2 regions of the Exiguobacterium sp. s128 genome follow, and region 1 is predicted to be linked to the other one. Evidence: predicted binding sites of a transcription regulator. Region 1 holds the regulator's gene; the other holds the start of a gene.
The links. Region 1 encodes NrdR, which represses ribonucleotide reductase genes. Its sites were predicted from a motif close to AACACNATATATNGTGTT; they were not measured.
Positions count from the first base shown of each region.

Region 2: a site for NrdR is predicted at 1,167-1,184, ahead of KNQ13_RS11720 (anaerobic ribonucleoside triphosphate reductase). Genes of this name have one in related genera too.

Region 1 covers NZ_JACSMT010000001.1:195,396-198,603, reverse strand. The annotation lists gene speD (adenosylmethionine decarboxylase) at 182-568, shown strand; gene KNQ13_RS00970 (hypothetical protein) at 675-1,043, shown strand; gene nrdR (transcriptional regulator NrdR) at 1,057-1,539, shown strand; gene KNQ13_RS00960 (replication initiation and membrane attachment family protein) at 1,607-2,962, shown strand; gene dnaI (primosomal protein DnaI) at 2,975-3,208, shown strand, end outside.
Region 2 covers NZ_JACSMT010000032.1:13,264-16,471, reverse strand. The annotation lists gene KNQ13_RS11725 (ATP-binding protein) at 1-947, shown strand, start outside; gene KNQ13_RS11720 (anaerobic ribonucleoside triphosphate reductase) at 1,224-3,065, shown strand; gene nrdG (anaerobic ribonucleoside-triphosphate reductase activating protein) at 3,040-3,208, shown strand, end outside.

The DNA.
Region 1 (3,208 bases):
TTGTGTATCTTTTTGATACTCGCTATAATTCAAATCGTGAACTTCAATCGGTCTGGCAATCGCAGCTTAAAGGGTTAGGACCTCTCTGGACTAACTTTCCCCCGTGGGTGCGAACGACTCAGGCGCAAAGTAAGTGATCATAACTACTTTGAAGACCATTGAATGTAGGGGGGATCCACAAATGGATACTATGGGAAGACACATTATTGCAGAACTTTGGGATTGTAATCCTGAAAAATTGAACGACATGGAATTTGTAGAACGACTTTTTGTTGATGCAGCACTTCAAGCTGGTGCAGAAGTACGTGAAGTCGCATTCCATAAGTTTGCTCCACACGGCGTCAGCGGCGTCGTCATCATCTCTGAATCGCATTTAACGATTCATAGTTTTCCAGAACATGGATATGCATCGGTTGATGTATTTACATGTGGCGATCGGATCGATCCGGCTATCGCAGCGAATTATATCGCTGATGCACTCGATGCGAAAATCCGTGAAACTGTCGAAATTCCACGTGGTCTGGGACCTGTCAAAGTTCCTGCTGCTACGGTTCAGCACGTTAACTGACAAAAACACGAATGAACAAGCTCTCGTCTTCATGGCGAGGGCTTTTTAATATGTCTGACGTCTGTTATTCTTAATAGTAGAAGAAAACAGAAAAAGGTGATGACGAATGGGACTAAAGGAACGTTTGCAAAAACAAATGGAAACATCGGACACACATAAAAATGAAAAATTACGGACGCACTATTATGCAGCGACAGCAGAGATGTTGTTCACAGGTCTAGAAACGGCGATTACACGCCAACAAGGAACAGTCAAACGAATCGACCAAGGAAGAGGGGAATTGGCCTTCCAGGCATCTGGACTAGACGGACTTGCAACCGTCATCATGGTCGGATCAGGTCGGACAGCTGTCGATCTCTTTTTACATCGGGACGGATTGTTAGGTCCGGATCTTGAAAAATGGATTGAGTCGATTTATCAGGACCTCGATGCCGCGTATCGTTTGAAGATGATCGGCACAAGAGAAATTACGTGAATGGAGGTACGACATGCGTTGTCCAGCCTGCAACTATAACGGGACAAAAGTATTGGATTCACGACCCGTGCAAGATTTTGGATCGATTCGCAGACGGCGTGAATGTGAATCCTGCGGGTATCGCTTCACGACATTTGAGATGATTGAACAAACACCGCTCATCATCGTCAAGAAAGATGGGACGCGTGATGAATTCAATCGGGATAAGATTCTGCGAGGATTGGTTAGAGCGTGTGAAAAACGACCGATTTCCATCGAACAATTGGAGACCGTCGTCAGTCGTGTCGAAAAAACGTTACGCGCGACCGCACAACACGAAATTCCAAGTGAACAAGTGGGGCGTCTTGTATTAAATGAACTCGCTTCTGTCGATGAAGTGGCTTATGTCCGATTTGCCAGTGTCTATAAGCAGTTCAAAGACATCAACGTCTTTTTCCAAGAGTTATCTGAATTGATGGAACGCCATCAAGACAATGAACGAGAAAACCTAACATAATGAAGGAGAGGTCGTCTGTCTGTTCAGAACGCCCTCTCTTTTTCTCACGAAAGAAGGGACCAATCAAATGATGGAACGTGAATTGTCAGGGACTGATCTCTGCCTGATCATGAGTAATGGTGTCGTCGATCGGGAAGCCTATCAGTCCCTCTATTATTTATATCAACCAATCATTGGGGTGAAGGCACTTGGTTTGTACCAAACGTTTTGGAGTGAGATGATTCCTGGAAAAACAAAATCTCAATATATTTCACATGCGGAACTTGGGACGTTACTTGGGTTTTCAGTCGAGGAATTTAAAGAGGAACTGTTTAAGCTCGAAGGGATCGGCTTGATTCGGACATTTGAAGCCAAACAAGCCGCTTATCGTTATGTCTACCAAATACGTGTGCCGTTAGCCCCGCATACTTTTTTGAACGATGGTGTGTTATCGAGTTTACTGTTTTATCGTGTCGGTGAAATTCGATTCCGGTCGTTACAAAATCGATTCCGGACGGAGCCATTACCGAAAAACGTCGTCGATCGAACGGTACGCTTTGATCAAGTATTTGATGTCAAAGCCGGTTTGGCTTCAGCGCATCAGCCAAAGTCGTATGCGAAACAAGAACGGGCTGCCTATGAATTTGATTATTCCTTTGACCTCGAAGAAATGAAACGTCAGACCGATCGGTTCCTCCCACGTAGTTTTTATACGAAATCAATTGATCATCTCTTGTTGAAATTAGCCTACGTGACACAATCGAACGAGGCGTTGATGGCGGAACTGTTAAATGCTCGTTTTCGTCACGAAGCGTATTTGCCGATGACGGACAGTGAAAAACAAGAGCGTTGTAAACAAATGATGTTGTCGGCGAAGCAAAAGCTGAGTCGCGAGAAAAAAGCGAAGGTGGCGGTCCTCGAGGAAGTGGAAGTCGGTGAGCTGAGTGAAACGGAAACGATGGAAGGGACCCATCCGAAACATTACGTTGCGAAATTAAGAAAAGTCAAAGCCTTGTCGGAGCGGGACGAAGAGTTGATTCAACAGTTGATCATCGATTATGAGATGTCATCCGGTATCGTCAATGCAGCTTACTACTATGCACTTGTCATCAAAAAAGATAATCGGTTCAGTAAAAACTTCTTACTTTCAATCGTCGACGACTGGAAACAAAAAGGGTACGTGACAGCGGCTGAAGCGTTGGCGAAAACGAAAGAACAAGACGAGTTGATTTCGAAAAAACAGGACCAGAAGCAAGAACGTTCACGGCAGACGGTCGGAGGACGAAGAGGTCGTTCGAATGCGACCGGTCCGAATCCAAAATGGTTACAAGAAGAAAAAGAAAAACAGCAGCAATATGAAGCGACGAAAAAAGCGAGCTTTGAAGCCGAAGTGCCAGATGATGAAGAAATGGAACGGATTCTGCGGGAGCTCAAGGGCAAATAAAGGAGTAGTGAGATGGAACATATCCAATCATCGATTGAAAAGATTTTAAATCGGCCGGACGTGGCGGAATCGGTTCGGGCCATCCATCAACGTGTATTGTCACATCCGGGCGTCATCATGTTTTTACGAACACATCCGGAAATCGATCAACGGACGATTGAGCGAGGGATGCTGAAGCTAAATGAGTACGCCGAACAGATGCATGGGAATCAAATCATTGAGAAGAAGGCTGTCATCGAAGGATAC
Region 2 (3,208 bases), on a different contig from region 1:
AAAATGATTCGATGACGTTTCTTGAAGTAAGACCGGAAACGATGTTTGAGCAGGTCGACCAAAAAGAAGCGTTCGAAGCCTACTTTGAAGAAGTGTTGTCGGGGAAGATTCCGGAGGGGATGTTCTCCTTATCGATTGATCAAGGTCAATATTTCATTCAAGTCTATGCGGAAGAAATCATGCTTAGTCAAGAAGCGAAAGGAACGATTCTCGTTTTCCGTGATGTCACGGCAGAGACGGAAGTCGACCGGATGAAATCGGAACTCGTCTCGACGGTGTCGCATGAATTACGGACGCCACTCTCGTCGATTTATGGGTTCACGGAACTGATGCTGAAACGAAAACTCGATCCCGAACGAAACAAACGGTATTTGCAGACGATTCATGATGAATCCAAACGCCTGACGGATCTTGTCAGTGATTTTTTGAATGTCCAACGGATGGAGTCAGGCAAACAGTCGTATGATAAAGAAGTGTTTGATCTCGTCGATACGGTCAAAGAACAGACCCGTTTTTATCAGGTCGCGACGGAACAACATCGTCTCCAACTGGATATCGATGAGAGCCATGAATTTTTAGTCAATGCCGATAAAAACAGTATGAAACAATTGATCGGGAACTTAGTCAGTAATGCGATCAAATATTCACCGGATGGTGGAGATGTCGTCATTTCCTTGACGCACCATCACAATCAGATTGAGTTGAGTATTCGTGATTTCGGGTTAGGGATTCCAAGTAGTGCGATGCCACACCTGTTCAGTAAATTTTACCGTGTCGACAATTCCGACAGTCGTAAAATCGGCGGAACAGGCTTAGGTCTATCGATCTGTAAGGAAATCGTCCGGGCGCACGATGGGAACATCGATGTCGAGTCGATCTTAGGGGAAGGAACGGTCTTTAAGGTTCTCTTACCAAGCGTGTCCGATACATTGATTGAAATGGATTAAACGGTTAAACAAGATGGAACAGGCAGACAGGGAGGAATCGTCCCGTCGCCTGTTCCTTTTTTTATTCTGAACGAGTAAAGTGACCCTTCTCATAGGGAACAGCTGATCAAGAAAAGGCGTCTTAATCCGATTTAATCCGATTTCTCGAAACATTTCGTGACGAATCGACGGTTTTCCTTGCAAAACGTTTCAGATATGCAGGGATTGTTGGTCATAAATGACTCTAGATATAGTGGGATTATAGAAAAACACCACAAGATTTAGGGAGAGATGAAGATGCAATTGCAGACGTTATACGAACAGGTCATTCAACATCCGTCATCCGATGAAATCCAGGAAAATGCCAATGTCGACGGGAAAACACCTCTTGCGAAACTAAATCGGATTGCAAGTACAGCAGCAAAGCAGATGATGCAGGACCTGTTGCTGTCAGCGGAGGTGAAACAAGCAGTAGACGACAACCTCATTTATATTCACGACGCCGATTATTATGTAACCGGGACGACGACTTGTGTCCAATTACCACTCGGGCGTTTGTTGACGACAGGATTTGACATGGCCCACGGGACGATCCGTCCGGCGCAAGACATTCGGTCCGCTTTAGCGCTCGCCGCAATCATCATGCAGGCGAACCAAAACATGCAGCATGGGGGACAATCCTATCCGATGTTTGACTATGATCTAGCACCATTCGTCGAAAAAACGTTTCAGCGTCAGCTCAAAAAAATCCGTGTTTTAGTTCCGAAATGGTCGAATCGTCAAAAACGGGCGTATGCGATGTCGGAAACGTATGAGATGACCTATCAAGCGTGCGAAGCGTTTATTCATAATACGAATTCGATGCATTCACGAGGCGGTGGACAAGTCCCGTTCATCTCCATCAACTACGGGACCGATACGTCCGTCTTTGGGCGATTGTTGATCCGGGCATTACTGGAAGCGACGAAAGCCGGACTTGGGAAAGGCGAAACACCGATTTTTCCGATCCAAATCTTTAAGGTCAAAGCCGGTGTCACGTTCCATCCGACTGATCCGAACTATGATTTGTTTCAACTCGCGACAGAAGTGACGGGGAAACGGCTGTTTCCGAATTTTGCTTTTTTAGATGCGCCCTTTAATCGATCGTCCAGTGGCGCACCGGAAGAAGAAGTAGCATATATGGGGTGTCGGACCCGAGTCTTTGAAAACCGTCAAGGTCCAGCATCCGTCGTTGGGCGTGGGAATCTTTCCTTTACGAGCTTGAATCTCGTTCGGTTGGCATTGATGACGCAAAGTCTGGACCGGATGTTCGCCCTTGTATCGACCTACACACATTTGATCTGTGAACAATTACTCGAACGGTATCAATATCAAGCAGATCGGACAGCAGAGGAATTTACTTTTTTATATCAACATGTTTGGCTGGATGGGCAGACGTTAGCACCATCTGATCGCGTCGAACCGGTATTGCGGCAAGGGACGTTATCGGTTGGGTTCATTGGTTTGGCGGAGGCCTTGATCGTCCTGACCGGTCACCATCACGGAGAAGCGGAGCTTGCTCACCGGATTGGTCAAGCCTTGATTGAGACGATGCGTACGGTCGTCGATCAATATGGCGAAAAAACCGGGCTGAATTTTTCATTACTCGCGACACCAGCGGAAGGATTATCAGGAAAGTTCACAGCGCAGGATTTGAAGACGTTTGGGTCCATCGACCGGGTGACCGATAAACCGTATTATACGAACTCGTTCCATCTCCCGGTCGACGCACCGGTCACCATCCGCGAGAAAATCCGGCTGGAAGCACCTTTTCACGCGTTATGTAACGGTGGTCATATTACCTATGTCGAGACGGACGGTGCGTTAGCGGGAAATCGAGAGGCAATCGAAGAAATCGTCCGACTAATGGCAGCGTCGGGAATGGGGTATGGTTCGATCAATCATCCCATCGACCGGTGTCTGACCTGCCGGACGGAACAAACGATCGAGCTGAAGTGCCCCGTTTGCGGTGGTGAAGAGATTGAACGAATTCGCCGGATCACCGGCTACTTGGTCGGAACGATGGATCGTTGGAATGAAGCGAAACGGGCAGAAGAACAGGACCGGGTGCGCCATGCGACTGCTACAGATTCTCGCTGACTCGGTCGTCGATGGTCCGGGATTACGCACGGTCGTCTTTTTTGCAGGGTGTCCCCATCACTGTCCGGGCTGCCACAATCCCGATTCTTGGCTCGTCGAAGGGGGAGCTGACTACTCGGTCGCTGAAGTCGTCGAACAGATTC